4 regions of the Zoogloea sp. JDB1 genome follow, and region 4 is predicted to be linked to each of the others. Evidence: predicted binding sites of a transcription regulator. Region 4 holds the regulator's gene; each other region holds the start of a gene.

Region 1 (5,762 bases), 820 kb from region 4:
TCAATCGGCGCGGACGAAGCACCGCCCGCCGCGCCGCCGAACTCCGCCAGCCAGCCGCCCAGGCGGGAGTCTTCCGGGATGCGTCCGTCGGCGATGTCGAGCTGCTCGACGATCTGGCCGGCCTCCATCACCGATACCCGATGGCACAGGCGGCGGATGACTTCCATCTCGTGGCTGACCAGCAGGATCGTGACGCCGAAGCGCCGGTTGGCGTCGGCCAGCACGCCGAGCAGGTCCAGCGTCGTCCGTGGGTCGAGGGCTGAAGTTGGTTCGTCGGCGAGCAGCACGTGGGGTTCTGGCGCCAGCGCACGGGCAATGGCCACGCGCTGCTTTTGTCCGCCCGAGAGGCGGCCCGGATGCACGTCGGCCTTGGCGGCGAGGCCGACGAAATCGAGGCAGGCCGCGACGCGTTCGCGGATGCGCGCCGCCGGCTCGCCGGACAGGCGCATCGGCAGCGCGACGTTCTCGGCCACCGTGAGGTTATGCAGCAGGTTGAAGTGCTGGAAGATCATGCCGATGCGGTGGCGCGCGTGGCGCAGCGCCGGTGCGGACAGGCGGGTCAGGTCCTGGCCGTGCACGATCACCTGGCCCGCGTCGGGCCGTTCGAGGAGATTGACCAGGCGCAGCAGCGTGGACTTGCCGGCACCCGAGAAGCCGATGATCCCGTGGATCTCGCCGGCTGGCACCGCCAGGCTGGTCGGCTGGACGCCGACGTTCTGTCCGCCCGGATCGGTGAAGCGGCGGGAGACGCCGCGCAATTCGATGGCCGGCGTTGGACTATTGGTTCGGGACATGGGCTTATGCAAAATGAAGCGATGGGGCGACTCTAGCGCCGCCCTGCCCGCTCCCGAACCAAGTAATCCTGCTGAGCTTTACAGCGCCGCCGTGGATAGCTTTCCACGCTCGGCGGACTCTTGCTTACTGCTTGCGATGCGCGCAGCGGGCACAGCTCAGGTCGTCGAGCCGCTCACGCACTTCGGTGGCGGAGTGCCGGCAGAACACCATGGGAATGCCCAGGTCTTCCGCCTGCTTGCGCACATTGCGCATCAGCATGTGATTGGCCCGGTCGCACATGAAGACCACCAGACCGGTGCGGCGCGACAGCTGGCGCCGGTTCTCCGAGGCCTTGCGGCCGGTCCAATGGTCGATCTGCTTGATGCCGAACTGGTCGGCCACCCGCAGGATTTCACTGCGGATACCTTCGATACGGTCCGCTCCCACGATCACTGCCTGCATATCGGCGACTCCTTCAAAGCGTGCCGCAGCACGAATGACGTGAGTGTGTCGCGGCCCCGCAGCGCACCAAACCAAATTCTTTCGATATGCATTGCAGGCGGACGGGGCATAAGCGCTATTCCATCCCCAAAGCTAAGCTATTGAATATTTTGAATTCATGCTTATTCATGAAGGCCAAAAAATGCTGCCGTCCGGGCAGCCGGTGAGCATCACTGTTGAAATCCAAACAGCACCTGCGCCGCGCTCGGGAAGATTCTTGTTAGCAATCAAGGGCGTCGAGTGCTGGCATTGCCCTTGCGATAGGTGATCCAAGGCCGCAGCCCTGCCATCGCAGGCCGGCCGGATCGTCCAAATCAAGCAACGGAGAACTCAGAAAAATGGCCATTCGTCCGCTCTACGACCGCGTCATCGTCAAGCGCCTCGACCCGGAGCGCACCACCGCCAGCGGCATCGTCATCCCCGACAGCGCCGGTGAAAAGCCCGATCAGGGTGAAGTGCTGGCCGTCGGCAACGGCAAGCTGCTCGCCAGCGGCGAGCTGCGTCCGCTGGCCGTCAAGGTCGGCGACCGCGTGCTGTTCGGCAAGTACGCCGGCCAGGCCGTCAAGATCGACGGCAGCGACGCCCTCGTGCTGCGCGAGGAAGACGTCATCGCCATCATCGAAGGCTGATTCCCCAGCCCCGCACCCGACAACACCACAAGACATTAAGAATCAGGAGCTCTCCACTCATGGCATCCAAGAAAGTCCTCTTCGGCGACGACGCCCGTGCCCGCATCGTCGTCGGCGTCAACATCCTGGCCGACGCGGTCAAGGTCACCCTCGGCCCGAAAGGCCGCAACGTGGTCCTGGAGCGTGCCTTTGGCGCCCCGACGGTGACCAAGGACGGCGTGTCCGTGGCCAAGGAAATCGAGCTGAAGGACAAGTACGAGAACATCGGCGCCCAGCTGGTGAAGGAAGTCGCCTCCAAGACCTCCGACAACGCCGGCGACGGCACCACCACCGCCACCGTGCTGGCCCAGGCCATCGTGCGTGAAGGCTTCAAATACGTGGCCGCCGGCTACAACCCCACCGATCTCAAGCGCGGCATCGACAAGGCCGTCGTCGCCATCGTCGCCGAGATCAAGAACATCGCCCGCCCGACCACCACCAGCAAGGAAATCGCTCAGGTCGGCGCCATCTCCGCCAACTCCGACGCCGACATCGGCCAGATCATCGCCGACGCCATCGATCGTGTCGGCAAGTCCGGCGTGATCACCGTGGAGGACGGCAAGTCCCTGGCCAATGAGCTGGACGTGGTGGAAGGTCTGCAGTTCGACCGCGGCTACCTGTCGCCCTACTTCATCAACAACCCGGACAAGCAGATCGCCGCGCTGGACGATCCGTTCATCCTGCTGTTCGACAAGAAGATCTCCAACATCCGCGACCTGCTGCCGGTGCTGGAGCAAGTGGCCAAGGCCGGCCGCCCGCTGCTGATCATCGCCGAGGACGTGGAAGGCGAAGCCCTGGCGACGCTGGTGGTCAACACCATCCGCGGCATACTGAAGGTTGTCGCCGTCAAGGCGCCGGGCTTCGGCGACCGCCGCAAGGCCATCCTGGAAGACATCGCCATCCTGACCGGCGGTCGCGTGATCGCCGAGGAAGTCGGCCTGACGCTGGACAAGGCCACGCTGGACGATCTCGGCCAGGCCAAGCGCATCGAAGTCGGCAAGGAAAACACCACCGTGGTGGATGGCCTCGGCAGCGCCGATGCGATCAAGGCCCGCGTGGGCATCATCGACGCGCAGATCGCCGAAGCCACCTCCGACTACGACAAGGAGAAGCTGCAGGAGCGCAAGGCCAAGCTGGCCGGCGGCGTGGCGGTGATCAAGGTCGGCGCGGCCACCGAAGTCGAACTGAAGGAAAAGAAGGCCCGCGTGGAAGACGCGCTGCACGCCACCCGTGCGGCGGTGGAAGAAGGCGTGGTGCCCGGCGGCGGCGTCGCGCTGCTGCGTGCCCGCAAGGCCATCTCCGAACTCAAGGGCGACAACCACGACCAGGATGCGGGCATCAAGATCGTGCTGCGCGCCGTCGAGGAACCCCTGCGCCAGATCGTCGCCAACGCCGGCGACGAGGCCTCGGTGGTGGTCAACAAGGTCATCGAGGGCGACGGCAACTTCGGCTACAACGCCGGCAACGGCACCTACGGCGATCTGGTCGAGCAAGGCGTGCTCGACCCGGCCAAGGTCACCCGCTCCGCGCTGCAGAACGCCGCGTCCGTGGCGGCACTGATCCTCACCACCGACGCCATCGTGGCGGAACTGCCGGACGACAAGCCGGCCGTGCCTCCCGGCCACCATCCGGAAGGCTTCGGCGGCGGCTTCTGATCACCTGATCACCTCACGGCAGCCCCCCTGCTTGTGACGGCCGGCCCTTCGGGGCCGGCTTTTTTGTGGCCATCAGCCGCTGGGCAAGCCAGCCCGCTCTGCCCGCTCGTGGCGCCAGGCTGCGGGTACGTCAGCGGATTGCATCGGGATTCCGCCAGCACGTGCAAGCCAATCAGCAGATAGAGCACGTAGACGAAGCCAAAGGCCCAGCGCCAGCCCACCGTATCGGTGAGCACCCCAGCGATCTGTCCGCCGATGAAGCGGGCCAGGGTGTGCTGGCGCTCCGCATAGGGAACCTTGTCGCCAATCCAGGCCATCGAGAGCGGAATGATGCCCGCCGCAGCCCCCCCGGGGAATGCGGTCATGAAGAGTGTTCTTCTTATCTGGAAGCGAGCGCCAGCCACACGACGGCGAGACAGTAGGCTTGCAGGCAATAGCGCATGTTGCCGCGCGCCAGGGTGCCGGCCGGGACGCCGAAGCGCCCCTGGATGGCGATGTGGATGCCGGACATCGAGCCCGCGGCAAGTCCAATGGCCCACGACTCGACGAAGACCAGGGCAAGCAGGTCGGGTTCCGGGTGAAGCGGTGCCAGCCAGGACGCCATGATGGTGATCGAGATCACCACGTGGATACCGAGAATGGACAGCAGGATCATCAGGGCCAGGATGATCGCCGCCTCGAAGGTGCCGAACACGCTGAAAGGCATCCACACGCCGCCGAGGCTGATCAGCGACTGCAAGCCGCTGGCAAAGACCCCGGCCGCCAGAAACAGGATGAGCTCGCCGGACATGCCGGGCAGGCGGTCCCTGGCATGGCGGTAGATCGACCGTGCGGCGGCCCCGGGGCCCTTTTCAACGGAGGTCACCGCGCAGACGATCGCCAGCGCAGACAGGCTGACGATGGACAGCGCCGCCCACTGCGGAAGCAGCCAATGCCCGGCCGCAACCAGCACGGAGAGCAAGGCCGGCACACGCAGCGCCCGCAGATGCATGGGGTAGCCGACGAAGGTCGCGCTGCTGTTGCCCAGCGCTCTTTCGATATCGCGCACTGCCAGCACCAGCAGCACGGCAGCGAGCGCCGCGCCGATGCCGGCCAGCCGCATTGGATTGGCGCCCGGCGCATTGGTCAACGCAACCGCGGTGGCCGCAAAGAAGGGCGACCACAGGGCCGCCGCCAGAAAGGCCCGCCCAAGGATCATGGCCTGCTCGGGACGGAGCTTGCCCGCCGCCCTGATCCGCTCGGCCATGATGAAGACCGCCGACAGGTTGATGACCGCCCCCAGCAGATGCACGCCAAGGGCCGTGCGCCACAAGGCCTTTCGCCCCTGCGGCAGCGTCTCGCGGGCATCTTCCGCCGTATTGAGCAACTGCAGGAAGCTGACCGCTCCGAGCATGCCCAGCAGCGCCGTATTCTGCGTCAGCACACTGAGCCACGCCGGACGCTGGCCATGGAACAGACTCACCCCGAAGGCCAGCAGCCCGCAACCCGCCAGCAACACGGCCTGGCGTTTCTGCGCTGCGGGCAGGCGTGGCCACAGGAGCGCCGCGGCCAGCCAGGCGCTGGCGCCGGCCCACCCGCTTGGTGGCCCGTGGCCCGTCCCCGTCAATGCCGCCAGCACGATCATCACGGCCAGCAAGGCCGAGGCCAAGGGCTGGCGCTTGAGCAGCGTGTGCTGTGTATCCGATTCACGCATCGTCTTGAATTAATACCGGCAAGCCTCCCACCCGCGGGAGCCAGGCTGCCGCGGGCGGACCACTCTGCATGCCTTAACTGGCGTGGGAGATCAAATTGCCCAGTCCGCCCGGAGCGGGTGTGCCGACCGCGCCGGTCAGACCCTTGCCCAGCTCCCGGTCGGCGGCCGCCGGGTCGAGCAGGCGCACCGCCACGCCGACGGCCAGGATGTCGATCATCAGCAGGTGCAGGATGCGCGACACCATCGAGATGTAGCTGGTGCCGTCCTCGGCGTGGTCCACCGCCAGCGCCACGGTGGCTTTGGCGGCCAGCGGCGAATTGCTGGTGGTGATGGCGATGACGCTGGCGCCGGCAGCCAGCGCCAGGTCCACTGCCTGCAGGATGTCGGCCATCGCGCCGGAGCGGGACACCGCCACCACCACGTCGTCCTTGCCGAGCAGCTCCGCCGCCATCATCTGCAGGCGCGAGTCGG
Region 2 (5,762 bases), 2.8 Mb from region 4:
CGGGGTTGGCAAACGACCGCCGGGCTTTCACCCGGCGGGGAACACAGCTTAGTGGCTGGACGCCACCGAGGCACCAATACCAGTTTCAGAACGGATCAGCTGAGCAGCGAAGTCCTCACGCTCCTTCTGGGCATTCGGGCTGCGGTCAAGCAGCGAGAAGATCCAGATGCCGACGAAGCCGATGCTCATCGAGAACAGGGCCGGCGAGGTGTAGGGGAACGGTGCGGAGCCCTTCGGATGCCCCAGCACGGCGACCCACACGGAGTCGGACAGCACGGTCATCACCACAGCGCTGATCAGGCCGAGGAAGCCACCGATCACTGCACCCTTGGTGGTGCAATCCTTCCACAGCACGCTCATGAACAGCACCGGGAAGTTGGCGGAGGCCGCGATTGCGAAAGCCAGGGACACCATGAACGCGATGTTCTGCTTCTCGAAGGCAATGCCGAGCACGACGGCGATGATGCCCAGAATCACAGTGGTGATACGGGACACGCGCAGCTCGGCAGCGGAATCCGCATTGCCATTCTTGAACACGGTGGCGTACAGGTCATGAGACACAGCAGAGGCGCCGGACAGGGTCAGGCCCGCAACCACGGCCAGGATGGTGGCAAAGGCAACCGCTGAGATGAAGCCGAGGAAGATGTTGCCGCCAACCGCGTTGGCCAGGTGGATAGCGGCCATGTTGCCGCCGCCCTTCAGCGCGCCCTTGGCATCCAGGAATTCGGGATTGGTCAGCACGAAGGTGATCGCACCAAAGCCGATGATGAAGGTCAGGATGTAGAAGTAGCCGATCCAGACGGTCGCCCAACCCACAGACTTACGTGCTTCCTTCGCATCCGGCACGGTGAAGAAGCGCATCAGGATGTGGGGCAGACCCGCGGTACCGAACATCAAGGCCATGCCGAAGGAGATGGCGGAGATCGGATCCTTCACGAAGGTACCCGGCCCCATGATGGAGTCACCCTTCTTGGCGGCCGCCACGGCGATATCCACGCCCTTGGCAGCAGCTTCCTCGATCAGCTTGGCATCCTTGGCGGCCAGCGCAGTCTTGATCTCGACGGCCTTGGCGAACATCGCCTCGGGGCTGAAACCGAACTTGACCAGCACCATGAAGGCCATGAAAGAGGCGCCGGCGAGCAGCAGGCAGGCCTTGATGATCTGGACCCAGGTGGTGGCCGTCATGCCGCCAAACAGCACATAGACCATCATCAGGGCACCAACCACGACCACCGCGATCCAGTACTCGAGACCGAACAGCAGCTTGATCAGCTGACCGGCACCAACCATCTGGGCAATGAGGTAGAAGGCCACGACGACCAGCGTCCCCGAAGCCGCAAAGGCGCGGATCGGAGCTTGCTGAAAGCGGTAGCCGGCCACGTCGGCAAAGGTAAACTTGCCAAGGTTGCGCAGGCGCTCGGCCATCAGGAAGGTAATCACCGGCCAGCCGACCAGGAAGCCGATCGCATAGATCAGGCCATCGTAGCCGTTGGCCATCACCGCAGCGGAAATCCCGAGGAAGGACGCGGCGGACATGTAGTCGCCGGCGATCGCCAGGCCGTTCTGGAAGCCGGTGATGCCACCGCCTGCAGTGTAGAAGTCAGCTGCCGACTTGGTCTTGGAGGCAGCCCACTTGGTGATGAACATCGTGAAGGCGACGAACACGCCGAACATGATGATCGCAGTCCAGTTGGTAGCCTGCTTTTCAGCCTGGCCCAGATCGGCACCGGCAGCCAGCGCTGCACCGGAGGCCGCGACGGCGAGAAGGCCGAGAAAAAGTTTGGAAACGCGCATCACTTGGTGGCCTCCTTGATAACCTGAGCCTTCAGATCGTCAAATTCGGTGTTGGCACGACGGATATAAATACCGGTAATGATGATGGTGAAAAAGATGACTCCCAGGCCAATGGGAATCCCGAGCGAGGTCACACCTGCACCGGTCTTCTGGGCCAGGAATTCCTTGTCGAAGGCCACCAGCATGATGTATCCGTAATACACGACCATCATCATGGCCGTCATGACCCACCCGTAGGCATTGCGTTTCGAGACCAGCTCCTGGTATTTGGGATTTGCCCGGATGCGGTCGCCGAGTTCGTCTCTCATTTTTTCCTCCTCTCCAATTAACCTTTGCCGAGGAATCACAGGATTCCTCTCAGGGTGATGTCAAGGTACCGGGCCTCCCTTACTGAGAACTTACGTATTCTATGGGCTGATAAAAGTCCTTAATAAAGAGCAAGGATGCGGTCCCGGAAAGCAGAAAACCCCGCCGAAGCGGGGTTTTCCGAGGCTTTGGGAGCCGGGCGGGAATTACATGCCCATGCCCATGCCGCCCATGCCGCCCATACCACCCATGTCGGGCATGCCGCCAGCCGGCTTGTCTTCAGCCAGTTCGGCAACCATGCAGTCGGTGGTCAGCATCAGGCCGGCCACGGAGGCGGCGTTCTGCAGCGCGGTACGGGTCACCTTGGTGGGATCCAGAACGCCCATTTCGACCATGTCGCCGTACACATCGGTAGCAGCGTTGTAGCCAAAGTTGCCGGTGCCTTCGGTAACCTTGTTCACCACCACGGAAGCTTCGGCGCCAGCGTTGGCGACGATTTCACGCAGGGGCTGTTCCATGGCGCGCAGCACGATCTTGATGCCGGCGTCCTGATCGTGGTTGTCACCCTTGAGGTCAGCCAGGTTTGCGCGGGCACGCAGCAGCGCGACGCCGCCGCCGGGGACGATGCCTTCTTCAACGGCAGCGCGGGTGGCGTGCAGCGCGTCTTCCACGCGGGCCTTCTTTTCCTTCATTTCGACTTCGGTGGCAGCGCCAACCTTGATCACGGCAACACCGCCGGCCAGCTTGGCCACGCGCTCTTGCAGCTTTTCACGGTCATAGTCGGAAGTAGCTTCCTCGATCTGCACGCGGATCTGCTTGACGCGGGCTTCGATGCGCTCGGCAACGCCGGCGCCGTCGATAAGGGTGGTGTTTTCCTTGCCCACTTCGATACGCTTGGCCTGGCCGAGGTCGTCCAGCGTGGCCTTTTCGAGAGTCAGGCCGACTTCTTCGGCGATCACCTGGCCGCCGGTCAGCACGGCGATGTCTTCCAGCATGGCCTTGCGACGGTCGCCAAAGCCCGGAGCCTTGACGGCACAGGTCTTCAGGATGCCGCGGATGTTGTTCACGACCAGAGTTGCCAGGGCTTCGCCATCGACGTCTTCAGCGATGATCAGCAGCGGACGGCCAGCCTTGGCGACTTGCTCGAGAACCGGCAGCAGGTCGCGGATGTTGGAGATCTTCTTGTCGAACAGCAGGACGAAGGGGTTGTCCAGAATGGCAACCTGCTTGTCCGGGTTGTTGATGAAGTAGGGGGAAAGGTAGCCGCGGTCGAACTGCATGCCCTCGACGACGTCGAGTTCGTTGTTCAGGCTCTTGCCGTCTTCAACGGTGATGACGCCTTCCTTGCCGACCTTTTCCATCGCGTTGGCGATGATGTCGCCGATGGAGGAATCGGAGTTGGCGGAGATGGAGCCAACCTGGGCGATTTCCTTGTTGGTGGAACAGGGCTTGGAGAGCTTCTTCAGCTCTTCCAGGGTGGCCACGACAGCCTTGTCGATGCCGCGCTTGAGGTCCATCGGGTTCATGCCGGCGGCGACGAACTTCATGCCTTCGCGGACGATGGACTGGGCCAGCACGGTGGCGGTGGTGGTGCCATCACCGGCGATGTCGGAGGTCTTGGAAGCGACTTCCTTGACCATCTGGGCGCCCATGTTGGCGAACTTGTCCTTCAGCTCGATTTCCTTGGCCACGGACACACCGTCCTTGGTCACGGTCGGAGCGCCGAAGGAGCGCTCTAGCACCACGTTGCGGCCCTTGGGGCCCAGGGTCACCTTGACCGCGTCGGCCAGGACGTTGATGCCTTCAACCATGCGGGCGCGAGCGGAATCGCCAAACTTGACTTCTTTAGCTGCCATTTAGTGTTTCTCCGGAATTCTTTATCTAGGGACTAGGGAAGACGCGGGTAGCGAGGCTCAGGCCTCGAGCACGCCCATGATGTCTTCTTCGCGCATGACCAGCAGTTCCTGGCCATCGACCTTGACGGTCTGGCCGGCGTACTTGCCAAACAGGACACGGTCACCAACCTTGACATCCATCTTGCGCACTTCGCCGCTCTCGAGGATCTTGCCGTTGCCGACAGCCAGGATCTCGCCCTGATCGGGCTTCTCACCGGCGGAATCGGGGATCACGATGCCGCTGGAAGTGGTGCGCTCGGCTTCAACGCGCTTGACGATCACGCGATCATGCAAGGGACGGATATTCATCTATAGATCTCCTACTCGTTTCAAACCGGGCAAGGCTGCCCGACGGAAAAATGCATTGGCCAATTCAGGTCTTGGCGAGGACCGGGGACAATGCCTGTTAGCACTCAGCCCCAACGAGTGCTAATAATAGGGTCGCCCAGAACGCTTTTCAAGTCCGCGTGCGCAGCTTTTTCACTTCCTTCATATGCGGAACACGGCCTTCGCCAGGAAACGCACTGCAAGCTTTGTGCAAGAAAAAAGTAAGTTCATCGACAGAAAGTCTTTCTAGACTGAGGTCACTGTCCCATCCCGAATTCCGGCATGCGTTCCCGTTCCTGCTTCATCCTGGCCGCCCTTGCGTTGCCTCTCCCCTGCCTGGTGCAGGCCGCCGACATCCAGCCCCTGGGCCTTGCCGACGCTGACCGCCTGCTGCTGGAGGCCAATCCGGCCATCGTCCAGGCCCGCGCGTCACTCGCCGGCGCCCGTGCCGGCATCGACATCGCGGCGGCTCGACCGAACCCGCAACTGACCGTCGGAGCCACCTCCGTCGATCCCGGCGCGAAGGGTAGCGGCGGTTACTGGAAACGCCCCACCGACAACGTCGTGCGCATCGACCAGGTGTTCGAGCGCGGCGACAAGCGCGCGCTGCGCCTGCGCGCCGCTGAAAACAACCTGACTGCCACCCAGGCTGACCTGGACAACACCATCCGCCTGGCCCGCATCGACCTGGCCAATGCCTGGCTCGATCTGCGCGCGGCCCGCGAGATCCGCCGCATCGCCGACGAGAACGCGGCCCTCGCCCGCCGCGCCGCCGACGCCGCCGACCTGCGGGGCAAGGCCGGCGACCTGGCCGGGGTGGACGTGGCCCGCTTCGCCGCCGATGCCGCCCGCGTCGCCAACGACGCCGTGCAGGCCGAGCTGGACCTGTCCCGCGCCCGCGTCACGCTGGCGCAGCTGCTCGGCAACCGGGTCCCCGCCGATCGCGTGGACACCACCGACGAGTGGCCCGGGGCCGACGCCCTGCCGGCCCCGGGGGCATCGAACGCAGGCGAGCGCTACGACGTCGTGGCCGCCCGTCAGCGCGTAGAACAGGCCAACGCAATGCGCGACGTGGCCCGCGCCCAGCGCACCCGCGACGTGTCGATCGGCGTGCAGTACGAACACACGCCGGTCAATCCGAACAGTACGGTTCCCGAAAACGCCTACGGTCTCAGCGTGTCCATCCCGCTGTTCCTCGGCTACGACTACCGCGGCGACATCGCCAAGAGCGAAGCCGATTACATTGCCGCCGAACAGCAACTCGTCGCCACCCAGGCCGGCGTCAGCAGCGAGCAGACCCGCCTGCGCGCCGAACAGGCCGCCAGCGCAGCGCGCTTCACCCGCATTCGCGACGTCGTGCTGCCGGCCGCCGAACGGGCCGCGCGCGGCGCCGACATCGCCATCCAGAAAGGCGGCATGAGCCTCACCGACTATCTCGAC
Region 3 (5,762 bases), 1.3 Mb from region 4:
GCCGTTCATGACCCGGTCCACGTGGCTGTCGGGGATCAGCTTGCCGTCCGGCGACAACAGCGGACCATTGACGATCTTGCTGCCGGCCAGTGCCGGGAAGGCCGGCGGCAGGCCCTGGCCGGTGGGCTGGTGGCAGGCGGCGCAGATCTTGTCGTAGGTCTCCTTGCCGTGGGCCATCAGCTCTTCGCGGGTCCAGGTGCGGTCGCCGCTGGCGGCCGCGGCGGCCAGTTCGGTCTTCTTCTTGTCCACCCAGGCGATGTATTCGGCTTCCGGCACCGCCTTGACGACCACCGGCATGAAGCCGTGGTCCTTGCCGCACAGCTCGGCGCACTGGCCGCGGTAGATGCCGGGCTCCTCGATGCGCACCCAGGTTTCCCGCAGGAAGCCGGGGATCGCGTCGCGCTTGACGCCGAACTGGGGCACCCACCAGGTGTGGATCACGTCGGTGGAGGTGAGCAGGATGCGCACCTTCTTGCCGACCGGCAGCACCACCGGGTTGTCCACTTCGAGCAGGTAGTGCTCGCCCTTGGCTTCCTTGCCGTCGATCTGCTCGCGAGGGGTGGCCAGCGTGCTGATGTACTTGATGCCGGAGTCCGGATATTCGTACTGCCACTTCCACTGCATGCCGGTCACCTTGAGCACCATGTCGGCCTTGGTGCGGGTGTCCTCCATGTCGATCACTGCGTGGAAGGCCGGGATGCCCATCAGCACGAAGTCGATGAAGAGCAGGATCGCGAAGGGCACCAGCACCCAGAACCACTGCAGGGCGCCGCGCGGGCCGCTGAAGCGGGCCGGCTCTGCGCCGACGCTCTTGCGGTGATTGATCATGGAATAGACCATGATCGAGAACACCACCACGAACAGCACCGTGATGATGACCATGAACTGGTTGTGCATCGACAGCGTGTCACGCCCGATCGGGGTGACGGGCTTGGGGAAGTTCCATGAGAAGTCGGCGAGAGCTGAGCCGGAGACGAACAGGAGGCCGAGTGCAGCGAGAAGTCTGGCCTGGGAGCGGGGGGCGGTTGGGCTCAAGTCTCTACCTCTCTGTTCGTGGGATGATCGGACCCGCGGCGGTTATTGAGGTCTGGCGAGGTGGCGGGAGAGATCCGAGAAAAGCAGCCTGCGTTCATCCGCCGTCAGCAGGCGTCCCACGCGGGCGGTGTGCCCGTGGGAGCGGACGTACAGTAGAGGGTCGGGGCCGTCGGCGGCTTCGAGCGAGACGCGGGCCCAGCCGGCATGAAAGCTCTGACGGAACGAAACGGAAGACTGGCGGGTCGAGACGATCAGGCTGTCGTCAGCGATCTGGATGGATTCGTAATCGGCGTCCTGGCGATTGATGGCGCGCAGTGCGATGAAGAGTACGAGAAGTTCGAGGCCGGCGAAGGGTAATACCAGCCACGCACCGGCCAGCAGGAAGCCCGTGCTGACGATGAGGCTGGCGGCTAGGATCAGGGCGATCACGCCACGCCGCAGTGTGGGGGTGAGTGAGCAGTTGGGGCGCGCGATCCAGGATCGCGCGCCCGCTGCCTCTTTCATTGTTATAGCCATGGCGTCTCCTCCAGGCCCGTCTGCGTCTTTTTGACGCAGATCAAATTCTGGCGGCAGTGTAGCATCGCCTTCCCGTTTTGCAGTGCACTTTTTGAAAGCTCAGTTAATTGAGCCATAAGGATTTTTTAAATGTTTGCGTTGTTGCGATGCGGCATTGCTGGTTTGGCAGCACTTTGCGTGCTCACTGCCTGTTCGCCCGAGGGCAGCGGTGGGGCGCGGGAGGGTTTTGCCAACACCGACATCACGGGTGCGAACTATGCGAACGGGTTCCGTCTGACGGATCACCACGGACAGGTGCGCACGCTGGCTGACTACAAGGGCAAGGTGGTGACCCTGTTCTTCGGCTATACCCAATGCCCGGATGTGTGCCCGACCAACCTGCTCAATATGGCGCAGGTGATGCGTGAGCTGGGGGCGGATGCGGACAAGGTGCAGGTGCTGTTCGTGACCATCGACCCGGAGCGGGATACGCAGGAGCTGTTGGCCCAGTACGTGCCAGCCTTCGATCCGCGCTTTGTCGGCCTGTATGGTGACCTCGCCACGACGCAGGCGGTGGCGCGGGATTTCAAGGTGTTCTACCAGAAGCAGGGTGACGTGCAGGGCGGGCGCTACACGGTGGATCACTCGACCGGTACTTACGTCTATGACCCTCAGGGGCGGCTGCGCCTGTACATCAAGCACGGCGAGAAGCCGGCGGTGATCGTTGCCGACCTGAAGCGTCTGCTGGCCGGCAAGTAGCAAGAAAAAGGGCAGCCCGCGGGCTGCCCTTGGCAGGGATGCGCGTGCGCGGGGCCGTCAGGCCAGTGCAGCCAGGTGGCTGCGCATCTTCTGCATGGCCTTGGCCTCGATCTGGCGGATGCGCTCGGCGGACACGCCGTATTCGGCGGCCAGCTCGTGCAGCGTGGCGGCATCGCCTTCGGTCAACCAGCGGCGCTGCACGATGGTCCGGCTGCGTTCGTCCAGGTTAGCCAGCGCTTCGTGCAGGCCCACGTCCTGCAAGCGCGAGGCCTGGCGCTGGGCGATGACTTCGGAGGGCTCTGCGTGGGGGTCGGCCAGATAGGCGATCGGCGCAAAGCGTTCTTCCTCGTCGTCCGGTCCGCTTTCCAGTGCCACGTCCTGGCCGGACAGGCGGGTTTCCATCTCGCGGACTTCTTCCGGCTTTACGCCCAACTGGTCGGCAACTGCCAGAACTTCCTCACCCTGCAGCGAGTTGCTGCTGCTCTTCAGGCTGCGCAGGTTGAAGAACAGCTTGCGTTGGGCCTTGGTAGTGGCAATCTTGACCAGACGCCAGTTCTTGACGATGTACTCGTGGATCTCGGCCTTGATCCAGTGGATCGCGAAGGACACCAGGCGCACGCCGCGGTCCGGGTCGAAGCGCTTGACGGCCTTCATCAGGCCCACGTTGCCTTCCTGGATCAGGTCGGCATGGGGCAGGCCATAACCAAGATAACCGCGCGCAATAGCGACCACCAAGCGCAGGTGAGACAGTACCAGCTTGCGCGCCGCTTCCAGATCCTCGTGCTCCCGGAAGCTGTGGGCGAGATCGGACTCTTCCTTCTCGGTCAGCAGGGGGATGCGATTCACGCTCTGGATGTACTGGTCCAGGCTGCCAACCGCGGACGGAACGGGAAACGACAGGGTTTGAGACATCGACGGCTACCTCCTTCGCAGCAATATTAGCACTCCCGTCCTGTGAGTGCTAAGGGGACGAATGGTTCCGTATATTTCAGTCTGGTTCTGTATCGGTTTCAGGACGAGCCGTTCCTGCGGCGTTCGGCTACCCGTCATTTTCAGGGGCATGTCTGGTGTGGTGACGGGCGAGTGCCCGCGGGCTGCTCGGGAGGCAAAAGGATGCCGGAGAAAGGTCGATGGCATGCGAGCGGTTTATGCACAATTCACGATATCGATCCCGGCCTTCCGGTTACAATCCGGCAGCCTGTTGCCACTTGGCCGATAGCGCGGTCCCGTCATTCCGTCGAACGGATCGACGTATCAAAACCATTTACAGCGCCGTCGCGCTCTCATTCAATGCAGAACTGCGAACGACCCCGACCTCCCGCCGGTTCTTTGTCCGTATTTCGAGATTTGTTGCTGCTTGCAAGTATTGCCGTACTGGTGATGGCTGTCCCGGTGCTGCTCGACCGGACTCTCTACAATATTGATCAGGAAACTCATTTCCGGTGGATCAACCAGTTTTTCCTGAGCTTGGAAAAAGGTGAGCCTTACCCCCGGTGGATGTTTCTCGCCAATGGTGGCCTTGGCGAACTCCACTACGGCGCCTATCTTCTGTACTGGTATCTCGTTGCCGGTTTGATGAAGCTGGGTTTGAACACCTGGGCAGCCCTTCGCCTGCTGGCCCTGTGTGCCACCTGGGTGTCCGCGTCGATGGCTTATCTGGTCTGCGGGCGGCTCTTTTCAAGGAAGGCGGGTCTGGCGACCGGGGCGCTTGTTGCTGTCACGCCTTTCTCCCTGTTCCTGTTTACTCATTACGCGGCTTTTCCCTGGCACTTCACCCTGAGCCTCGCGGTCTGTTTCGTCCTGCTGTCCCTGAACACGGCCAATACGCCGGCCCGCCTGATCCTGCTTGCCCTTTGTGCTGCGGCCATCACCCTCTCCCATACCTTGGTGGCCTTCATGACCCTGATTTGTGCCGCGCCTGCGGTGCTTTATATGCAGAGTGGCAAGCCGGCAGCAAGGCTGACCGGCTTTCTGACCTGCTGGGCCCTGCCGGTGCTGTGTGGTGTCGGGATGGCGGCTTTCCATCTGATTCCTGCCATTGCTGCCCGGGGCCTGCTGGCTGACGCTTCTAGCGACCCCCTGTACTTCAACTGGAAGAACAGTTTCGCCTTCGCCACATTCAGTGCCCGGGAAAATGGCATGCGTTGGTTTGCCATCCAGTGGATCTACGCAAGCCAGATTCTCCTGTGCGCCCTCGTGGCGCTGTTCGCCCTTGCCAATTCCCGATCCACTGCGCCGCACTTGCGGCGTTTCATGGGCGGTGTGCTGGTGTTTGCCTTCGTGGCACTGGCTATGTCGTCGGAGCTTGCCTACCCTCTTTACCAACACATAGGGACGTTGAACAACCTGCAGTGGCCCTATCGCTTCCTGTCTGTGGCTGGTCTGGCCGCTGCCATTGCCTTGGGGCTTGCCAGTACCCTGGATTTTGAAGGACGCCTGCGTGTCGTGCTGCGGGTTGCGGTAGTCCTTGCGATCGCCCTTTCGGTTGCTCTGTGTGGAGTGGTCGGCTTTCAAGCTTACAAGGAGGGCCGCCCGAGTGTCATGGGCCCCCGGTTGCTCGAAGGGGACTTCAAACAATATGGGCTCGAGTTGAAAACCCAGGGTAAGGGCGCCGAAATCTATCGACGTAACGGTGGTCTGACCGGCTACTGTGCGGGGGTTCCTGCAGAATGCAAGGAAACCCGGGACACGGTGCATGAAAGGGAGTGGGAGGTTCGGGCGTCCAGGCCATTCCACCTCCTGCTGCCCCTGTTCTACTTTTCCGGCTGGAAAACCTTTCTGGACGACCAGCCGGCGCCCCATGCACTGGATACCGATAGCGGGCTGGTTGCGATGGATGTGCCCGCGGGGACACACCACATCCGTATCGTGTTCAAAGGCTTGCCGGAGGAAGAGACCGGTAGGCGCATTAGCCTTGCGGCTTTCGCTCTGCTGGTGATTCTGTGCATTCTGTCAAGTGTTGGGCGTCGCCGCGCGTCCTCCCCGGAGGCTGCCTGATGAATTCGAGCCCATTTTTCATCCTCTCGCGTCTTGCCGGTACGACGCTGGAGCGTGCAATGAGCCTCGTGGCAGTACTGACCCCGGGATGCATCGTCTACCTTGGTGCGGTAGGCGCACTTGGCGAGGCTAAGGCGGCTGTGGTCGCCGCGGTAGCGGTTATGGCCTCCTTGGCGGGAGCCCGCTGGCTGGCTGGCTGTTCCTTTTCCGGCTTGCTCCAGAGCCTGGCCCGTCTGGCGGAGCGTCCTTTCCGGAACACGGAGTTCGCCTCCCTGCTCGTGATTGGCCTGCTGTTACGCATCGGGTTCAGTGTGATCTATATGGCGCCACCTCAATCCGATGGTGCCGTGTACCTATCCCTGGCCGATCTCTTCCTGCGTGATGCACCTTACCAGGATCCGCGCGGAGATCTCGCATACTGGCCTCCTGGCTACCCGATGATATTGGCTGGTTTTTTGGCTGTCTTGGGCAAGGTC
Region 4 (5,762 bases):
GGCGAGCCTTCGTCGGTCCACACGCTGGCGTACTTGGCGGCGGATTTTGCAGGCCGGGTACGCAGGATGATGCCGTTGAGGATAGGCCACCAGATGAGGCGTGGAATCTCGACGACCCGCGGGTCGGACAGGAACTGCTTCAGATAGGGGCGGAGGGCGTCGGCGCTTGCCGCGGCTGGGGTGCCGAGATTGACCAGCAGGATGCCGATGCGGGGTATCTGGCCATGGGTATGGGCTGGCTCCTGCCAGTATCGGGGCATGTCGGCTTTCGTCAGTTGTGGCCCGAAAGGGCGCTGGTTAGAAGGCGGGCGGTGACGTCGACGATCGGGATCACCCGCTCGTACGCCATGCGGGTCGGGCCGATGACGCCGACGGAGCCGACCAACTGCCCGTCTACTTCATAAGGTGCGGTGATGACGCTGCAGTCGTCGAGGGGGCTCAGTCCACTCTCTCCACCGATGAAGATTTGCACTCCCTGGGCGCGATTGGAGATGTCGAGCAGCTGCATGAGGCCGGTCTTCTGTTCGAACAGCTTGAAGAGTTCGCGCAGGCGGGCCATGTTGGAGGACAGGTCTTCCGCATCGAGCAGGTTGGTTTCGCCGGAGATCACGTAGGTGCTCTGGGTTTCCTCGAGGGCTTCGCTGCCAGCCTCGACGGCTGCGCTCATGAGGTCGGTCATGTCGGAGCGGAGCTGCTTGAGTTCGTCCTGGATGCGCGTGCGGATCTCGGGAAATGCCAGGCCGGCAAAGTGCTGGTTGAGGTAGTTTGCAGCGGTGACCAGCTCGGCCGGGCTGTAGTGGCGCTTGGTGAACAGGATGCGGTTCTGCACGTCGCCACCGGTGGTGACGAGGATCAGCAGGACACGGGTTTCCGACAGGCTGACGAACTCGATCTGGCGGATCTTGATGGCGTCCTGCTTCGGGGAGATCACGACGCCGGCAAAGTGGGTGAGGCCGGACAGCAGCTGGGAGGCGGCGTTGATGACCCGCTGCGGTTCGCCGGGCTGGATCTGCCCCTTGATCTCCCGCATCTGGCCCAAGTCGATGGGCAGCACCGTGAGCAGGCTGTCGACGAAGAAACGATAACCGCGCGCGGTGGGTACGCGGCCGGCCGAGGTGTGCGGGCTGGTGATGAAGCCCAGTTCTTCCAGGTCCGACATCACGTTGCGCACCGTTGCCGGGGACAGCTTGAGGCCGGAATGGCGCGACAGGGCACGCGAGCCAACCGGCTGGCCTTCGGCGATGTAGTGCTCCACAAGGGTCTTGAGGAGGATTTGCGAACGTTGATCGAGGCTGGTCATGGCAGAGGGCTCGGAGAGACGCTGGGATTCTAAGGAAGGGACGCGCTCATGAGAAGCATGAATGGTGCCGGTTGATTCTGTTTTGTCTTGGTCGCCTGCGGCGTCCATGAATAATGTGGTTTAATCGGTGCATGACCTGCGAGTTCAAGACGATTGCGCTGATCGGCAAGTATCAGAGCCCCGAGGTGGCTGAAGCGGTGCTTCGGCTGGCCAATCATTTGCGCGGCCTGGGGCTCCAGGTGCTGATCGAGCAGGGGACCGCCAGTTCCACCGGGCTGACGGCGGGTTTCTCCGTCGCCAGCTATGAGGAGATCGGCGTTCAGGCGGATCTCGCGGTCGTACTTGGGGGCGATGGTACGCTTCTAAATAGTGCATGTCGGCTGGCCGAGTACGAAGTGCCGTTGGTTGGCGTCAACCAGGGGCGGCTCGGCTTCCTGACTGATATCTCACGGGAAGTCGCGCTGGAAAAGATCAGTGAGGTGCTCGAGGGGCGGTATTCGGAAGAAAGCCGCGTGCTGCTCGACGCCGAAGTGCTTCGCAATGGAAAGCGCGTATTTCATACGGTGGCGCTCAATGATGTGGTGGTCAATAAGGGCGATCTCGGGCGCATGATCGAGTTCGATCTGCGTATCGACGGAGAGTTCGTCTATACCCAGCGTTCGGACGGCATGATCATTTCGACGCCGACCGGCTCAACGGCCTACGCGCTGTCAGCCAATGGCCCGATCCTGCATCCGAGCGTAGACGGCATTGCACTGGTGCCAATGTGCCCCCATACGCTGACCGCGCGTCCCATCACGCTGCCGGACCGCTGTCGCATCGAGATCGTGCTGTTGCCGCCACACGACTCCCGCGTGCATTTCGACGGACAGACGCGCTACGACACGCGGGCGGGCGACACCCTGCAGATCACCCGTTCTCCCCACCGGGTGCGTCTGCTGCATCCTGTGGGCTACAGTTATTTCGCCATGCTGCGCGAGAAGCTGCACTGGAGTTCCGCGCCCCGCCACGGCTGATCCGCTCAATTTTTCTTTCTGCCTTCATGCTGCGTCATCTTTCCATTCGCGACTTTGTGATCGTCGATCAACTCGAACTTGAGTTCGAGGCCGGTTTCGGTGCATTGACTGGCGAGACCGGCGCGGGTAAATCGATCCTGCTGGATGCCCTGGGGCTGGTGCTGGGCGGCAAGGCCGAGAGCGGAGTTGTGCGGACCGGGCAGGCCAAGGCGGAGATCCTGGCGGAGTTCGATCTCCCGGAAGATGGCGCGTTGCGGGACTGGCTGGTCGAACAGGAGCTGGATTCCGGTGACGGCTCGGTGCTGATGCGTCGGGTCATCGACAGCGGCGGACGTTCCAAAACGTGGCTCAACGGCGTTCCCGTTGTGCTGGCCCAGATGCGGGCCGCCGGGGAGTGGTTGGCAGACATTCACGGCCAGCACGCCCACCATGCGCTGTTGCGCGCGGAGGCCCAACTGGAACTGGTGGACGCCCATGGCGGCTTATCCGGGCAGGCATCCGAGGTGGCCGATTTGTACCGTGCCTGGTCGGCCCTGCGACGGGCGCGGGAGGTGGCGGAGCACGGGGCTTTGAGTACCGAGAGGGAGCGCGAACTGCTGGCCTGGCAGGTCAGCGAATTGCGTGAGCTGGCCTTCGATCCCCACGAGTGGGCGACGCTCAACCAGGAGCAGACCCGCCTGGCTCATGCTGCAGGGTTGATCGCGGGCAGCACGGAGGTGCTGGAAGGTCTGGCGGACAGTGACTACGCGCTAGTGTCACAACTCGATCACCTGCTCGCGCGGGTGGCAGACATGGCGCAGCACGATGGCCAGCTTGCCGACGTGCAGGAACTGCTGGGGAGCGCCAGCATCCAGCTCGACGAAGCTCTGCATGCGATGCGTCGCTATCGGGACCGGCTTGACGTGGATCCCGAGCGTCTGGCAGAGATCGATCAGCGCATCCACGCGATCACCAGCATGGCGCGCAAGCACAAGGTGGCGCCCGAGGTTTTGCCCGATCTGCAGGCTGATAGCGTGCTGCGCCTGGAGCGCCTCACGCGGGAAGCCGATCCGGAGGCGCTGGCCCGGGAGGAGTCGGCTGCTAAAGCGCGCTTCATGGAGGCCGCCGAACGCCTGTCGGTGGTACGCCGCGGCGTGGCGGCGGCGCTGTCGGAGGCGGTGACCGATGCAATGCAGTCGCTGGCGATGGCCGGTGCCCGCTTTGAGATTGCTGTCCGGGCGGTGGAGGAGGGCTGTGTCAGCGGGCTCGAGACGGTGGAGTTCCTGGTGACCGCAAATGCCAGCCAGCCGCTGCGCCCCCTCGCCAAGGTTGCGTCTGGCGGGGAGTTGTCACGGATCGGTCTGGCGATTCAGGTCATCGCGAGCCGCAATGCAGCTACGCCGACGCTGATCTTTGACGAGGTCGATGTCGGTATCGGCGGGCGGGTGGCCGAGATCGTGGGGCGTCTGCTCAAGCAGATCGGGAGTGATCGCCAAGTGCTGTGCGTGACCCATCTGCCCCAGGTGGCGGCTCAGGCTGACTGGCAGTGGACCATCGCGAAGGAAACCCGCGACGGTCAGACGCTTTCTCGTGTGAAGAGCCTGGCGCCTGCCGAGCGCGTCGAGGAGATTGCCCGGATGTTGGGTGGCGTACATATCACTGATACAACCCGCGACCATGCAGCCGAGATGCTGGGCCTGCAGCGCGCCGGCTGAGGCCCGCGACGTTCAGGAACTCGTGATGGGGCCGCTGCCCGGGCGGTTGGGGCAGGGGTCCTTCTTGCAGTCAGCGTACAGATAAAGCGCGTGTTCGCGAACGGCGAAACCGCGCTCTTCGGCAATCCGGTTCTGTCTTTCCTCGATGGCGGGATCGAAGAATTCCTCCACCTTGCCGCACTGCAGGCACACCAGATGGTCGTGGTGGTGCCCTTCATTGAGTTCAAAGACCGCCTTGCCGGACTCGAAGTAATGGCGTTCGAGAAGGCCGGCCTGTTCAAACTGGGTGAGCACGCGATAAACCGTGGCCAGTCCGATGTCCATGTCTTCGGCGATCAACAGGCGATAGACGTCTTCGGCCGTCAGATGGCGATTTTCCACCTTCTGGAACAGATCGAGGATCTTGAGTCGCGGGAAGGTGGCCTTGAGGCCGATACTCTTTAGGTTTTGCGAATTACTGGACATGGGAGCCCCGAAAACTTGGATGCGGCGGTCGAAAGTCCGACCGGCCCCGTATGATATAGTTTCAGACCATCCTTGAGAATGCGGCCTTTCGGCCGACTCCCATTCCCGCCTTCCAGAAACGCCATGCGCAAACTGTTCTCTTCTGTTCTGCTGGTAGCTGCCCTTTCCGGTTGCACTACCGTCGGCGACTTTTTCAAACCCTACAGAATCGATGTCCGGCAGGGCAATTTCGTGACCCAGGAAATGGTGTCTCAGCTCAAGCCCGGAATGACGCGGGATCAGGTGCGTTTCGTGCTTGGGACGCCGCTGGTGACCGATGTCTTTCATTCGGACCGCTGGGACTACGTCTACCGTTTTCAGCCGGGCAAGGGCAGTCTGCAGGAGCGCCGCCTGACCGTGATTTTCGAGGACGGCAAACTCGTGCGCCTCGAAGGGGATGTCCGCGCAGGCGAGGCGCCTTCGCAACCCTGATAGGCGGGCCCGGCGGAGCCTCTTAATACGTTTATTCCGGAATTTTCATGACTCAAGTTCGTATCGCGATTGCCGGCGCCTCCGGCCGAATGGGGCGGATGCTCATTGAGGCAACCCTGAAGGATTCGGAGACCGTGCTGGTTGCCGCCTTCGAGCGCTCCGAGAGTACCTTCATCGGCAAGGATGCCGGCGATCTGGTCGGTGCTCCGTGCGGCGTGGCTATCACCAGCGATGTGGCTGCTGGCCTGGCGCAGGCGGATTGCCTGATAGATTTCACGCGGCCGGAGGGGACTTTGCATCACCTCGGACTGGCCAGGGTCGCGGGCTGTGGCATGGTGATTGGCACGACGGGTTTCTCGGCTGAGGAAAAGGCCGTGATTGGTGCTGCGGCGCAAGACATCCCTGTAGTCTTCGCGCCGAACATGGCAGTCGGGGTGAATGCAGTCTTCAAGCTGTTGGACGTGGCCGCGCGGATTCTCAATGAAGGCTACGACGTGGAGATCATCGAGGCGCATCATCGCCTCAAGGTGGATGCACCGTCCGGGACTGCGTTGCGTATGGGGGAGGTAGTTGCGTCGGCGCTGGGGCGCGATCTCGAGTCGTGCGCCGTTTATGGCCGCGAAGGCGTGACCGGGGAGCGCGACGGGCAGACCATCGGCTTTGCGACCGTGCGTGGCGGGGACATCGTGGGCGACCATACCGTGCTGTTTGCGGGGATCGGTGAGCGCATCGAGATCACTCACAAATCGGGCAGCCGCATGCCCTATGCGTCGGGGAGCCTGCGCGCTGCGCGCTTCATCGCTGCGCGCAAGGCGG

The links. The regulator HrcA, encoded in region 4, represses chaperone genes, less so after heat shock. The targets are predictions, from matches to a motif close to TNTTAGCACTCNNNGNCNNNGAGTGCTAANA.
Region 1: the regulator HrcA is predicted to act here: its motif matches at 1,494-1,524, upstream of AC1PPK_RS17145 (co-chaperone GroES).
Region 2: the regulator HrcA is predicted to act here: its motif matches at 4,400-4,430, upstream of AC1PPK_RS07770 (co-chaperone GroES).
Region 3: the regulator HrcA is predicted to act here: its motif matches at 3,226-3,256, upstream of rpoH (RNA polymerase sigma factor RpoH).

What each region holds. Positions count from the first base shown of each region.
Region 1 covers NZ_CM161496.1:3,784,245-3,790,006, forward strand. The annotation lists gene AC1PPK_RS17135 (methionine ABC transporter ATP-binding protein) at 1-794, opposite strand, end outside; gene AC1PPK_RS17140 (DUF2325 domain-containing protein) at 919-1,236, opposite strand; gene AC1PPK_RS17145 (co-chaperone GroES) at 1,614-1,904, shown strand; gene groL (chaperonin GroEL) at 1,964-3,598, shown strand; gene AC1PPK_RS17155 (hypothetical protein) at 3,607-3,963, opposite strand; gene AC1PPK_RS17160 (hypothetical protein) at 3,978-5,291, opposite strand; gene AC1PPK_RS17165 (glucokinase) at 5,365-5,762, opposite strand, start outside.
Region 2 covers NZ_CM161496.1:1,754,754-1,760,515, reverse strand. The annotation lists gene AC1PPK_RS07785 (cation acetate symporter) at 49-1,794, opposite strand; gene AC1PPK_RS07780 (DUF485 domain-containing protein) at 1,794-2,102, opposite strand; gene groL (chaperonin GroEL) at 2,307-3,956, opposite strand; gene AC1PPK_RS07770 (co-chaperone GroES) at 4,014-4,304, opposite strand; gene AC1PPK_RS07765 (TolC family protein) at 4,605-5,762, shown strand, end outside.
Region 3 covers NZ_CM161496.1:245,646-251,407, reverse strand. The annotation lists gene coxB (cytochrome c oxidase subunit II) at 1-1,035, opposite strand, end outside; gene AC1PPK_RS01180 (DUF2244 domain-containing protein) at 1,078-1,551, opposite strand; gene AC1PPK_RS01175 (SCO family protein) at 1,681-2,289, shown strand; gene rpoH (RNA polymerase sigma factor RpoH) at 2,347-3,201, opposite strand; gene AC1PPK_RS01165 (6-pyruvoyl-tetrahydropterin synthase-related protein) at 3,640-5,286, shown strand; gene AC1PPK_RS01160 (glycosyltransferase family 39 protein) at 5,286-5,762, shown strand, end outside.
Region 4 covers NZ_CM161496.1:4,600,898-4,606,659, reverse strand. The annotation lists gene hemH (ferrochelatase) at 1-260, opposite strand, end outside; gene hrcA (heat-inducible transcriptional repressor HrcA) at 272-1,300, opposite strand; gene AC1PPK_RS20845 (NAD kinase) at 1,432-2,316, shown strand; gene recN (DNA repair protein RecN) at 2,343-4,010, shown strand; gene fur (ferric iron uptake transcriptional regulator) at 4,023-4,475, opposite strand; gene AC1PPK_RS20830 (outer membrane protein assembly factor BamE) at 4,599-4,946, shown strand; gene dapB (4-hydroxy-tetrahydrodipicolinate reductase) at 4,994-5,762, shown strand, end outside.